DNA from 4 places in the Mesorhizobium sp. M0227 genome. Region 2 is predicted to be linked to each of the others. Evidence: riboswitches for the same ligand, from Rfam matches in the RefSeq annotation. Region 2 holds a riboswitch; each other region holds the start of a gene.
The links. A riboswitch is a leader RNA that binds a small molecule or an ion and turns the genes downstream of it on or off. The one in region 2 is predicted to bind cobalamin.
Positions count from the first base shown of each region.

Region 1: it holds a riboswitch for cobalamin, as region 2 does, so the genes downstream of both, metE (5-methyltetrahydropteroyltriglutamate--homocysteine S-methyltransferase) here and bluB (5,6-dimethylbenzimidazole synthase) in region 2, are expected to answer to the same signal.
Region 3: it holds a riboswitch for cobalamin, as region 2 does, so the genes downstream of both, NKJ00_RS30765 (CbtB domain-containing protein) here and bluB (5,6-dimethylbenzimidazole synthase) in region 2, are expected to answer to the same signal.
Region 4: it holds a riboswitch for cobalamin, as region 2 does, so the genes downstream of both, NKJ00_RS12780 (aromatic ring-hydroxylating oxygenase subunit alpha) here and bluB (5,6-dimethylbenzimidazole synthase) in region 2, are expected to answer to the same signal.

Region 1 covers NZ_JAMYSJ010000044.1:25,265-28,658, reverse strand. The annotation lists partial or broken gene NKJ00_RS30900 (alpha,alpha-trehalose-phosphate synthase (UDP-forming)) at 1-894, shown strand, start outside; cobalamin riboswitch at 1,463-1,664, shown strand; gene metE (5-methyltetrahydropteroyltriglutamate--homocysteine S-methyltransferase) at 1,784-3,394, shown strand, end outside.
Region 2 covers NZ_JAMYSJ010000001.1:648,723-652,116, reverse strand. The annotation lists gene NKJ00_RS02945 (DUF2277 domain-containing protein) at 1-94, opposite strand, end outside; gene NKJ00_RS02940 (exodeoxyribonuclease VII small subunit) at 206-457, opposite strand; gene NKJ00_RS02935 (histone deacetylase family protein) at 461-1,387, opposite strand; cobalamin riboswitch at 1,509-1,688, shown strand; partial or broken gene bluB (5,6-dimethylbenzimidazole synthase) at 1,704-2,417, shown strand; gene NKJ00_RS02925 (hypothetical protein) at 2,540-3,394, opposite strand, start outside.
Region 3 covers NZ_JAMYSJ010000043.1:32,056-35,449, forward strand. The annotation lists gene NKJ00_RS30755 (heparan-alpha-glucosaminide N-acetyltransferase) at 1-560, opposite strand, end outside; gene NKJ00_RS30760 (MFS transporter) at 784-1,983, shown strand; cobalamin riboswitch at 2,040-2,243, shown strand; gene NKJ00_RS30765 (CbtB domain-containing protein) at 2,280-2,459, shown strand; gene NKJ00_RS30770 (CbtA family protein) at 2,475-3,269, shown strand.
Region 4 covers NZ_JAMYSJ010000007.1:243,202-246,595, reverse strand. The annotation lists gene NKJ00_RS12785 (FAD-binding oxidoreductase) at 1-166, opposite strand, end outside; gene NKJ00_RS12780 (aromatic ring-hydroxylating oxygenase subunit alpha) at 192-1,439, opposite strand; cobalamin riboswitch at 1,554-1,755, opposite strand; gene NKJ00_RS12775 (DUF680 domain-containing protein) at 2,264-2,461, shown strand; gene NKJ00_RS12770 (DUF680 domain-containing protein) at 2,533-2,733, shown strand; gene NKJ00_RS12765 (DUF680 domain-containing protein) at 2,803-3,039, shown strand; gene NKJ00_RS12760 (ABC transporter ATP-binding protein) at 3,117-3,394, opposite strand, start outside.

The DNA of each region.
Region 1 (3,394 bases), on a different contig from region 2:
TTTGGGGCTGGAGAGCAAGAACGGGGTCGTTTTCTCGGACCATGGCCAGACGCAATGCCAAAATTTTCCTATAGGTATCGATCCGAAGCAATTCGAACAGTGTGCCGCAGATTCGCTTGAGGCGCAGAAAGCCTACATTTCGCAGTTGAAACTTGGCGGAGCAAAGCTAGTTATCGGCGTCGATCGGCTCGACTACACCAAGGGCATCGACAATCGGATTAAAGCTTTCGATCTGCTGGCAGTCGAGCCGCAACGTGTCTCGCTCTTGCAAATCGCAACTCCCTCACGTGGCGACATCCAAGCGTACAGCGAATATCGGCGCGACGTCGAAAGACTCGTCAATCAAGTCAACAACCGGCATGGCACGGACGAGTGGATGCCGATTATCTATGAGAACAGGTCGTTCACCCAAGCTGAGATATCGGGTCTTTACAGAGCCGCGCGTGTTTGCGTTGTGACGCCGTTGCGCGATGGCATGAATCTTGTGGCGAAAGAATACATTGCTGCACAAGATCCGAGCGACCCTGGCGTTCTGGTGTTATCGAAGTTTGCCGGCGCGGCCGAAGACTTCGGCGAGGACGCCTGGTAAATCCGAGGCTCTCCGACGAGATAGCTACCGCGATCTCAAGAGCGGCCAGCATGCCGCGCGAAGAACGCATCCAACGCTGGCGGAGGATGATGGACAAACTTGAAGCGTATACGATCCACCATTGGTCAGCGGACTTCGTTCGGCAACTGGACAGCAGCCGGGTTACGGTCCCTGCGGATCACTTCCACTATGTTGGCTTGGGCTGGATCAGCGAGGCCCAAATGCCTTCGTATCGGACCGAGCCAGAATTGCACACCGCGCTGACGCGTGCACTGGATAAAAACTGGGTCCTGCCGATCGTATGATGCAGAATATGAAGCACGCGAGCTTTTCCTGCATTTGCGCATCCCTCAATGCCGAGCGCTTGGAGAGAGAGATACTTATCCTGACCGCCTGAATGCGGCTTAAGCGGCTTATCGGGACCACAGTCGGGCTTTGCATCAGACCCTTGAGCCAGGCTCCGTCAGTGTGGTCTCTTGCCGCCGAGCGGAGTCATCACGATTGCCTAGTCACCCGTGATGACGACTGGCGTGCCAATTCCCCCCGGACCACGGTTTGGCGCTCACTCCGAGAAAACCGCTTCTACCACGCACGCACGGCTTGCGGCCGCATCGTTAAACATCGCCACCAATGCGATCTTCTGCATTCTAATGACGTTGTCACGCGCTTGAAGTCTTGTCCGAAATCCTTCATCGGCGACCTGCGAGGGATGTCGCAGCCCGACAGGGATCCATTAGTTGGACAATGGTGGCAGCGGAGCAGCGCCGCCAATGGGCGACTGAATATTTCACAATGTTAGACAAGCGTAAAAGCGAAATCACATAACGACATAAACATTTCGTTATGCGTCATTGACAAAAGAGCGGACTGCTGTGATTGTCTGCGTGTCGTGGTTCTCGCGTGCGGCGCTGCCGCAGCGGAGCTAAGAGGGAAGCCGGTGCAATGCCGGCGCTGCCCCCGCAACTGTTAGCGGCGAGCCAACCCCACTCATGTCACTGAGGCGAATACCCTCAGGAAGACGGGTAGAGGCTATGACCCCGCGAGCCAGGAGACCTGCCACGGCGAATTACGTCCACGGGCGGGGTGTCTCGGTGGCCGCTGCAAGCCGGCGTTCGTGCCGGCCTGCTAGCGCCTTCCTTGTCATCGACGCCCCAACCATCGGGGTATGACATGACTGACTCTCAGGAAATTCCTATAGCAACGCTCGGCGTGCCGCGCTTCGGTCGTCGGCGAGAACTGAAATTCGCGCTTGAAAGCTACTGGTCCGGAACATCGGCCGCTGGCGACCTTCTCACGACGTCGAAGGCGCTCCGTGCCGCTAGCTGGGAAGAGCAGCGCGATCGCGGCGTGTCGAAAATCCCGTCGAACGACTTCTCGCTTTACGACCATGTGCTCGACACCGCAGCCATGGTCGGGGCCGTTCCATCCCGTTACGGCTGGAATAGCGGCGAGGTCCCACTTGACATCTACTTCGCAATGGCGCGCGGCAACCAGGGTCAGACGGAGGATTGTGGACACGCTGGTCACCAGGAGGAGGCTCATGGACCTGGTGTAACCGCGATGGAAATGACCAAGTGGTTTGACACCAACTACCACTACATTGTGCCGGAACTCGATGATGATCAGACGTTCGCCCTCTCGTCATCGAAGCCGGTCGATTACTTCCTCGAGGCTAAAGCTCTCGGCATTCACACACGCCCAGTCATCCTTGGACCCATCACCTTCCTCAAGCTGGCGAAATCGCCTGCCGAGGGGTTCGGTCCCATCGCGCTCCTACCGCGGCTGCTGCCCGTTTACGAGCAAGTCCTGCAGAAGCTGAAGCTGTCGGGAGCCGACTGGGTGCAGATCGATGAGCCAGCGCTTGTCCTCGATCTGAACCCGAACGAACGAGCTGCGTTCGAATTCGCCTATGGCCAGCTGTCGAAAGCCGCGCCCGAGCTGAAGATCATGCTGGCTACGTATTTCGGGTCGCTGGGAGACAATCTCGAAACCGCGGTTTCTCTGCCCCTGGCCGGGCTGCATATTGATCTCGTGCGCGCTCCCGAGCAGCTGGAAACGGTGGGTCGGCTCGCTCCGAAGGATCTGGTGCTCTCGCTTGGCTTGATCGATGGCCGCAACGTCTGGCGTGCGAACCTGCCCGCCATTCTCGACCGCATCAAACCGATCGTCGCCGGCTGGCCCTTGGACCGCGTCGAGATCGCGCCTTCTTGCTCGATGCTGCATGTGCCGATTGATCTGCGCATGGAGACGGAACTCGACGCCGACATCAGGTCGTGGCTCGCCTTCGCGGCCCAGAAGACCGACGAGCTGGTCTTGCTGGCCCGGGCCCTGTCCCAAGGCAGGGATGCGGTGGCAGGCGCGTTGAAAGCGTCTGCCGAGGCTGCCGCCACGCGCGTGACATCCACGAGGATCCATGACCCGCTTGTTCAGGGGCGGATCGCTAGCATTGAGGACAGCGCGAAGCGACGAGAGAGCGCTTTTGGCGAGCGCTCCAGAGTCCAAGCCGGCTCACTCGGGCTGCCGCCGTTCCCGACGACGACCATCGGGTCCTTCCCGCAGACGCCGCAGGTACGCAAGGCGCGGGCCGCTCATGCGAAGGGCCAGCTGAGCTATGTCGACTATGAGACGTTCCTGAAGAAGGAGATCGAGGCTGCAATTCGCTGGCAGGAAGAGATCGGGCTGGACGTGCTGGTGCACGGTGAGTTCGAGCGAAACGACATGGTACAGCATTTCGGCGAGCAGTTGTCCGGCTTCGCGTTCACCCAGCATGCCTGGGTACAAAGCTATGGGTCGCGCTACGTGCGT
Region 2 (3,394 bases):
TCAGCTTGCGGACGAACTGAAGAGCCGCGTCGCGCACCTCGTCATTGGTTGCCGGCGGATCAAAATTGAACAGGGTCTTGATGTTTCTGCACATCGCTTCCGTATCTCCTCTTGTCCTTGAGCTGTTTCAATCGGAACGAGTTATATCCTCGATCATGATCATGTCCAAAAACCGGTGAGGCGAGGCCATCGTTCGGACCGAGCCTCAATCCGCGTCGAGTGGCTCCGTTCCAACCGGCTTGCCGTCGCGCGACAGCCTGATCTTCTCGACCTTGTCCTCGGCGGCCTTCAGCAGCCGGTCGCAATGCGCCTTCAGCGCCTCACCACGCTCATAGATCTTGATCGACTGGTCGAGCGGCACGTCGCCACGCTCCAGATCATCGACGATCTTCTCCAGCGCATCGAGTGCCTGCTCGAAGCTCATCGCCTTGACGTCTTCGTTGGTCTCATCGGCCATCATTCATCCTTTCATCAGTCGCCCGACATGGGCGGCGACCGAAAATGCCAATCCCTGCAGATCGTAGCCGCCCTCGAGCAGGCTGACGAGCCGGTTGCCGCTGTGGCGTGCCGCGCGCTGCATCAGCTGGCCGGTCGCCCAGTCGAAATCATCCTCGGTCAGATTGATCTCGGCCAGCGGATCGCGGTGGTGCGCGTCGAACCCCGCCGAAATGATGATCAGGTCGGGCGCGAAATTGTCGAGCGCGGGCAGGACGCGCGACAGGAAGGCATCGCGAAACACTTCGCTGCCGGTCTGCGGCGCCAGCGGTGCGTTGACGATGTTGCCGGCGCCCGTTTCGGTCTTCGCTCCGGTGCCGGGATAAAGCGGCATCTGGTGTGTCGAGCAATAGAGCACCGACGGATCGTCCCAGAAAATATCCTGCGTGCCATTGCCGTGATGCACGTCCCAGTCGACGACGGCAACGCGCTCGACACCGTGTTTCTTCTGCGCATAACGCGCCGCGATCGCCGCCGTGTTGAACAGGCAAAAGCCCATCGCCGTGGTCTTTTCGGCATGATGGCCGGGCGGCCGGGCGGCGACGAAGACGTTGTCGGCGCGGCCCGAAAAGACATCATCGACGGCGGCGTTGGCGGCGCCGATCGCGGTGATCGCCGCTTGCCAGCTCTTCGGGCTGGCAGTGGTGTCGGCATCGATGCGGGCAATCCCCTCGTCGGGGATGGCGGCGCGCACGCGGGCGACGAAATCGGCGGGATGCGCGTAGAGGATGGTGGCCTCGTCGCCTTCCGGCGCCTGAATACGATCGAGCCCGGCAAAGGCTTCGTCGTCGAGCACGCGCTCGATGGCGCGTAAGCGGTCGGGCCGCTCGGGATGTCCGGGCGGCGTGAGATGCTCGAGGAAGATCGGATGGGTGTAGAGACGGGTGGTCATCGTCCTAATCTAGTGACCCGGATCGACAAAGGCCATGCACGGGCGGCCGATGACTGGGGAAAATCGCGACTGCGTCCATTCGCGTCGCCGCAGGCATTGGCCCCGCGGGCGCTTCGGCGTAAGGTCCCTGGTACTGCCTGGTGCCCGCCGCAAGCGGGAGAATCGGGAACACGGTTGAATTCCGTGGCGTGCCCAACGCTGTGAGGGGGACCGCGCCGGTAAATGCCACTGTCGATGACGGGAAGGCACCGGACGCGGGTTGATCCCGAGCCAGAAGACCGGCCTGGCAGGCATTGTCATCCGCGTGGTCAGGCGGATGGCATCAGAGCGACGTGCGTCTACTTGGACGCACAAAGTACGCTCTGTCAGTTTTGAATCTGCAATCGCAAGGGGACAAGCGATGCCGGAACACATGACCGCTGCCATTGACGATGGATTTGACCAGAATGCGCGCGATGCGGTCTACCGCGCCATGTTCACGCGGCGTGACGTGCGCAGCCATTTCCTGCCCACCGCGATCGATGACGACGTGCTGGCACGGCTGCTGCTTGCCGCCCATCACGCGCCATCGGTCGGCTTCATGCAGCCATGGAATTTCATTGTCATTCGCGATGTCAAACGACGGGCGGAGGTGCGCGACCTGTTCCTGGCCGCGCGAGAACAGGAACTGCCGGCGATCGAGGCGGAAAAACAGGCGCTGTACCGCAAGCTCAAGCTGGAAGGCATCTGCGAGAGCGCGCTCAACATCTGCATCACCTGCGACCGGCAGCGCTCGAAGGGTTCGCCGCTGGGACGCTGGCACAATCCGGAGATGGATCTCTACAGCACCGTCTGCGCGGTGCAGAATTTCTGGCTGGCCGCGCGTGCCGAGGGCGTTGGCGTCGGCTGGGTGAGCATCATCGAGGCTGAGGCGCTGAAGCGGCTGTTGGCCATTCCGGATCACGTAACGCCGGTCGCCTATCTCTGCGTCGGCCGTGTTTCCGAGTTCGCTCCCAAACCGGACCTTGAAACGCATGGCTGGGGACGGCGGCTGCCGCTGCCGGAGCTGATCATGAGCGAGACCTTTTCCGGGCAAGGCGAGACACAGCTCAAATCCACCGTGGCGCGCCTCAACACCGTTCCTGCCTCACCAGACACCATCCGCCCAGCCGATCAGGGTGTGGCGCCGGCCGTAGCCCAGCGCGAACCGCCGAAGGAGGCCAGCGCCTTGTCCTTGAGCTCCCTGAACTTCGACGATGCCTCGGCCAGCCGGGCGTCCCAGGCCGGATCGGGCACCTGGCCCGCGATGGTCTTGAAATAGACCTGCATCAGGCAGGCGATGGCGAAAGGCTCGATGAACGCCGCCTTGAATGCCCAGGCGAAGACGATGGCGAGCACAAAAGCCCAGCCGGCGAGCTGGCCAGGCATCAGGAACAGAATCGCACCGGCAGGTGCCAGCATCATCAGAAAGATGATGAACGACATGCCCCACATGATGACCGCCAGCCAGACGGCGTTCTTGACCATGACCTTGCCGTTCTGAGCATAGAGCACTACGCCTTGGCGCGCCGTCTCGAAGGGCGAGGCTGAATTGATGCGGATGTTGTAGCCGAGGATGATCTCGTCGACATAGGTCAGCGACAGGCGGATCACCGTGTTGATGAAGGAGACCAGGCCGCTCAGGCCTGGTATCGGCAGGAAGGCGGCGATACCGCCGAGCAGGCCGGTGATGGCACGGATGGCACCCTTGACGAGTCGGTCGACGACGAAAAGGATGTTGGCTTCGGCAAAACGCTGGGTGACGACATCCCTGGCGTAGGCGATCTGGTCCTGACCGCCGGGAATGTCGCGGCCGTCGATCAGATGAACCATGACGGCGATGTGGCCGGCCTTGACGACATAGAGGATGTATTCGCGGATCCAGTAGACGGCGATCGAGACGACGCCGAAACCGACCACGCCGCCCCACAGGGCAAACGACAGCGGCCCGTCGGGATCGGTGGAGATATGGCCAACGCCATAGCCGAC
Region 3 (3,394 bases), on a different contig from region 2:
AACCATGGAAACAACGGAACGTAGTCGTTGGAGCGTGGATTGTTAGCCGACAGGCCTACCCACCACAGCCATGGGTGATCGAACGCCTCGAGGCGCAGATAGACAGGCGCCGCAATGACGAGCGCGGCGACGACAAGCGTCAGCAGTGCCGGCAGCCGCAGAAAGGCGAGGCCGAGCAGGCTGGCCAGCGCGATCTCGTGCAAAATGCCGAAGAAGATGAATCCATCCGGGGTGGCGATGCGGGTGACGACCGAAATCGCGATCGCGGCTCCGGCGACCATGGCAAACCGCTTCCAGAAGCCGTTCCAGCGGATCTGTCGGCCATGGGCGAGGTACAGGCTGACGCCAACCAGGAACAGGAAGGTCGAGGCTATGCAGCGCGCGTAGATCTTCCACCAGCCGAAGGCGGTCAGGCCGGGATCGGTGTAGCCGAAGAACTCCAGATCCCAGGTGAAATGGTAGCTTGCCATGGCGATCAGCGCGATGCCGCGCACGATGTCGATGACGACGATGCGCTTTGGTCGATCCTGAACGGGTGCGGTCGGCGTTTGGATGCTCATGGTCTCGCATTCTGATTCAGCCCCGTTGGAGGACTATCACGGTTGCCCCGGACAAAAGAAGACCGGCAATCCTGCCGATAACGCCGGATCGGCCGCGGCATTGGGCCAGTGCCGGGAAGCCTTTGGCCGGCTTCGCTTTTGCCGGATGCACGTCGGTTTCCTCTTATTGGCACTGGGGTCGCCACGGCAGATTTAACCCGGTGAATCTGCTTCGGGGAAAGCAATGTCCACCCATGTGCGCCATCCGATCTGGCTGCCGGCTCTCAAGGCCGCGGACGCGCGCACCTTCGCGTCGCTCTATGCGGTCGAATCCTTCGCCCGCGCCACGGTGTCGAGCGTCATCCCGATCCAGGCCTATGAAATCCTGCACAACGAGCAGATCGTGTCGATGCTCTACACAGTCGTGGCGATGCTCGGCCTGTCGGTGACATTGTTCATGCCGATGCTGATCCGCCGCTTTGCCCGCCGCTGGGTCTACACATCAGGCGCCTGCCTGCTGGCCGTCGGCTCGCTGTTCTTCGTCACCGACACGCTTGCCGGGCAACTGGCCGGCATGCTGTGCCGGGTGATGGGCGCCAGCGCGCTGTCGATCACGCTCAACCTCTACATCATGGACCACATCCGCAAGACCGACTTCATGCAGGCCGAATCGCTGCGCATGGCGTGGTCGATGCTGGCCTGGACCGGTGGGCCGACGCTCGGCATCTTCCTCTACACGCGCTTCGGCATCTATGCCGCGCACGGTGCGGTCGCGGTGTTCGCGTTTGCCCTGCTGGCGCTGTTCTGGACCTACCGCCTCGGCGACACCCAGTCCATCCGTCCGGGCAAGACGCGCCCTGTCAATCCGCTCGCCAATATCGGCCGCTTCGTCGCGCAGCCCAGGCTCAGGCTGGCCTGGCTGATTGCCTTCGGCCGCTCCTGTTTCTGGACAACGTTCTTCGTCTACGGGCCGCTGTTCATGGTGATCACCGGCGAGGGCAAGCTGGCCGGCGGCCTGCTGGTTTCGGCCGGCAACGCGCTTTTGTTCATGGCCATCTTCTGGGGCAAGGCAGGAAAGCGCTTTGGCGGCCGCAGGACCATGACATTCGCCTATTTCGCCATGTCGGCCACGCTGCTGGCGGCAGGCTTCGTCGGCGAAACCGTGCCGCTGCTCACCGGCGCCTTCCTGCTCTGCGGCGCCTTCTTCACCATTGCGCTCGACGCGCTCGGCTCGACCGCCTTCATGCGTTCGGTGCGCTCCTATGAAAGATCGCAGATGGCGGCGGTCTACCGCACCTATCTCGACTTTTCCGAGCTGACGCCGCCGCTGGTCTATTCGGTGGTGCTGGCCTTCTTCGGCCTTGGCGCGGTGTTCGTCACGCTCGGCCTGCTGGCGGCGGTCTGCGGCTTTGTGACGTGGCGCTATCTGCCGAAATCGCTTTGACCTTCATGGCGCATTCGCAATGGCCGCCGGCGGAATTTGGTTTGCCGGAGGCGAGGATTCTGCCTATAGTCGCCGGTGTCGCCGGTTCCATTTTGGAGCCAAGAGGGAATGCGGTGCGGGCGAATTCGCCCAATGCCGTGGCTGCCCCCGCAACTGTGTGCGGTAGTCCTCTCCATATGCCACTGAAGATTTTTCTTCGGGAAGGTGGGGAAGGATGCTGATCCGCGAGCCAGGAGACCTGCCGGCGACAGGAAACTGACTTCGATGCCCTCGGGTGGAGGGCGAAAGGACAAGACATGACTACCGCTTCCGTCTCCCTCGGCGCCTCCGTCTCCTCGCAGTCGCGCTTCATGCAGCTCGCGCTTGCCGCGCTGCTCGGCATTTTCGTGATGGGCTTTGTCGGCTTCTCGCATATCGATGCCGTCCATAATGCGGCTCACGACTATCGCCATTCGATGGCGTTTCCCTGCCACTGACGAGGGGCTGACATCATGAATCTGTTTCGCAACGTCGTGTTCATCGCGGCGATCGCAGGGCTCGTGGCCGGCGTCGTCCTCGCCTGCCTGCAGGCCTATGCCACCGTGCCGCTGATCCTGAAGGCGGAAGTTTACGAACAGGCGGGCGGCGGGCATCACCATGACCATGGCGCTCCGGCCGCAACGGATAGCAATGCCATGAGCACAACTGCTCCGGCGGGAGATGCGATGAGCTCTGCTGCCCCGGCTGCGGCGGAAGCCGCTCCGGCAGACGAAGGTTGGGCGCCGGCAGACGGTTTCGAGCGTTTCGCCTTCAGCGTGCTTGCCAATATCGTCACCGGCATCGGCTTCGCCTTGATCCTGGTCGCGGTCTCCGAATTCGCCGGCGGCATCGGTGGCTGGCGCCAGGGCGTGTTCTGGGGCCTTGCCGGCTTTGCCGTGTTCACGCTGGCACCGGGCCTCGGCCTGCCGCCGGAATTGCCTGCCATGCCGGCCGCCGATCTCACCCAGCGGCAGATCTGGTGGTGGGCAACGGTGGCGGCAACCGCTGCCGGTCTCGGCCTGATCGCGTTCCGCAAGTCGCTGCCGCTGGCGATCCTTGCCGTCTTTTTGATCGTCGCACCGCATGTTGTCGGTGCACCGCAGCCCGACAGTTACGAGACGGCGATTCCGGAAGGGCTGCATCACCAGTTCGTGGTGGCGGTGACCGTGACCAACCTCGTGTTCTGGCTGGTGCTCGGCGCGGTCGTCGGTGTGGTGCGTGGCCGCTTCACCGGCACCGCGACCAGCCTGCGCGACAGCTTTGCCTGATCGCAAGACACTGACCTTCCTCATCGGCGGTGGGGGGGGGGGGGGGGGGGCGGGCCGCCCCCCAAAATAAAGAGGCAAGAAGGCCGCGCCCGCCGCACGAAGTATGAATTTAAAAAAAAAAAAAC
Region 4 (3,394 bases), on a different contig from region 2:
CGAATTGGCCCGGCTTGTAGCGGAACCAGGTCTGGTTGTCGGAGCGGAAGGTGAAGGTCTTCACGTCAGGCGCTTCGTCACTGACGCCGATCACTTCCAGCACCTGCAGCCTGTCGTTCCAGGGCGTCATCTGGTCGAGATGGCGATAGAGGCCAAGGTCCGTCATCGCATTCATCCTCTTGTCCCCTGGGCTAGGCGACGCTGCGCAAGGCTGGCCGGTCGCCTTCTGCGAGGCGCGGCCCGATGAACGACGCGTACCATTCGACGAACTGGATCACGCCGCCCTCATGCAGCTCCGAATAGGGGCCTGGTTCATAGGCCGGCGACAGGATGCCGAAGGCGTTTTCCTCGACGATGCGGCGGTCCTGGTCGTTGGTCTCGGTCCAGACATGGGTGAGCTCAGCGAGGTCGTAGTCGACCCCTTCGACCGCATCCTTGTGGACGAGCCATTTCGTCGTCACCGCGGTTTCCGTGGCACTGATCGGCAGCACGCGGAAGGTGACGGCGTGGTCGCCGAGGATATGGTTCCAGGTCGTCGGATAGTGATAGAGCAGCAAGGAGCCGATGCGGTCGGTTGAAACGCTGTCGGACAGGTTCTTCTGGACCGCTCGTTTTCCCGTCATAGTGTAGCTGACGGCATCGCGCAGCAGAGGCGCGCGGGTGGCGCGGTACTGCCCTGCCGGATCGATGCGGAATTTGCTCGGCAGGCCTGATGCCTCGCATCTAGCCCAGTGCGCGACCATTTCAGGGTCGCTGTCGGCGCCGTTGACGCCGGTCACGGTCGGAGCCTCGGGGAAGGTCTTGCACAGCTCCGGGTGATTGGCGGCGCAGTGATAGCACTCGCGGTTGTTTTCCCAGACCAGCTTCCAGTTGCCCTTCTCGACGATCGTGCTCTCGAAGGCGATCTTTGCTTCACGCAACCGGTGCGGCAAAAGATAGGGTTCGATCATCGCCCGCATCGGCGCGAAATCCGCCGGTTCCTTGGCCAGGCAGATGAAGATGTAGCCGCCGACGCTCTCGCAGGCGACCGGCTTCAGGCTGAAATCACTCTTGTCGAAACCGTCGGCCATCTGGCGGGCAAACAGCAGGCGGCCGTCCAGCTCATAGGTCCACTGGTGATAGGGGCAGACGAGCTTTGCCGCCGTGCCCTTCTCCGTGTTGCATACACGGCTGCCGCGATGGCGGCAGGAATTGTGGAAGGCGTTGATCTTGCCGTGCTGGTCGCGGACAAGGACCACCGGATAGTCGCCGATCTGCACGGTGATGTAGCTGCCCGGCTTCGGCAGTTCGCAATCATGGCCGATGAACAGCCAGTCGCGATACCAGATCAGCTCCATGTCGAGCTTGAAGTAGTCCGGATCGGTGTAGAAGGGCTGCTCCAGCGAAAAGCCTTGCCGGCGCCCCTTCAGGAGCCTCAGCATCTCGTTGCGGGTATCCATGTCCTGTCCTCGTTTCTAAGGACTGAACTGGTGGTGATGGAGGAAGGATTGAAACGCAGGCCGGCTAGGTGCCGACATGCGCTATCCACCTCTTGACCGCCCACCGCGATCAGTCGAGTCTAACAATCTCGGGCTGGTTTCCGGGCTCTGGAGTTGTCCTTGCGGACCATCGCGACACCTTCCCAGGCAGTTGCCCAGTGGTCTCCCGTTGCGACTTGAACTCCACCACCGTTGCGGGGGCAGCGCCGGATTCTGACCGGCTTCCCAATTCTCCGCCTCGTCGTCACGAAGCGGCACCTGAGATGGTATGATCTAACCACGATCGGGGGCGCGCCGTCGGCATGAAAACGACATCGTATCCATGCGGCGCGACACGGCATGCGAACGTTCCCGCAGACCGTCGCGGGCTGAAATCCACCTCCCGGATGGCCATTTTGCCGGCAGCGATATCCCCGAATCGGATCCCTTGGCGGGGTCAAAAAAGGTTAACGGTTTCGAAAAGTGACTATTAGCTCGATCTAAAATCGAACCGAACGGTTCGTTTCTGTTGACGGTGCGTGCAGGACGGTGTGAACGCAGGGCCTCTGAAACAGTCGGTGATCCATCCAGTGGTTACATCTAACATGCTGATATAAAGAAGAAAAATATACCCGTAGAGTTCCCTTGGCACAATTTCAAGGTGTGGATTCATGGTCCACACGGAACAACTTCGTGATTGGAAAAGGCGGGGTTGCCCTCCCACATCGGAGCTGTCCGAACGACGCGATTTCATTTCCAAGACACGCCGCTAGACGGACGGAAAAAGACGATACTGGAGTACAAAAATGAAAAAGATCATTCTCACTGCCGCAGCCCTTCTGGCCATTTCCGGCAGCGCCTTCGCTGGTAGCGACCACTACGGTTCGAACGCCGCGGCAGCCACTGCTGTCGACAGCTCGTACACCGCTTCGACCAAGAAGTCGGAACCGGCTGCTCAGGCGCCTGCCCAGGGTGCTGACCGCAACCTCTTCGGCAACAACTAACAGCCGATTCCCAGTCGACGGCGGGCTCGCCCGCCGCCCTGGCGAAATTCAGACATTCAGGAGTATTTAAGATGAACAAGATCTTCATTGCCGCCGCCGCCGTTCTGGCCATCTCCGGCAGCGCTTTCGCCGGCAGCGACAACTACGGTTCGAACGGCTCTAACCAGCCTGCCGCCGCAGTGGACCAGTCGTACACGGCTTCCACCAAGACCTCGGAACCGGCTGCCCAGACGCCCGCTCAGGGCAGCGACCGTAACCTCTTCGGTCGCTAACAGCCAATTTCGCAAGCGACGGCAGCTGTGTCTGCCGTCCTGGCGAAATCCAGAATTCAGGAGATTAAAATGAACAAGATCCTTATTGCTGCCGCCGCCGTTCTGGCCATCACCGGCAGCGCGTTCGCCGGCAGCGACAACTTTGGCTCCAATGGCGCCAATCAGCCTGCGGTTACTTCGGTTGACAGCGCGCATACGAGCTCGGTCCGCAACAGCGGTGGCCTCGTCGAGAAGCTGCTCAATTCGTCGGGCGACGTGGAGAAGTCCGCCCCTCAGGGCAGCGACCGGAATCTCTTCGGCCGTTAACAGCCGAAGCTGATCTTCAACAAAAGAGCGGCGGGCCTAGCCCGCCGCTCTTTTTGCGTCCAAGACGCGGTCCTGCCTCAGGCCGCCTTCGCTTCAGCCTCATGAAGGGCAAACGACCGTCCGTCAGCGTCGAAGATATGCAGGTCCTCGCCATTGGCGCTCAGCCGCAACGTCGAACCACGCTTGACCTCGACATTGCCGGGCAGCTTGGTCACCAGCGGCAGGTCGGCGCGACCGATGTCGACATAGACCAGCTGCACCTCGCCGAGCTGCTCGACATAGTCGACCGTCCCCTCGAACAGATAGTCCGCGCCGCTGGCGATGATCAGGTCCTCCGGCCGCACGCCAAAGCTCA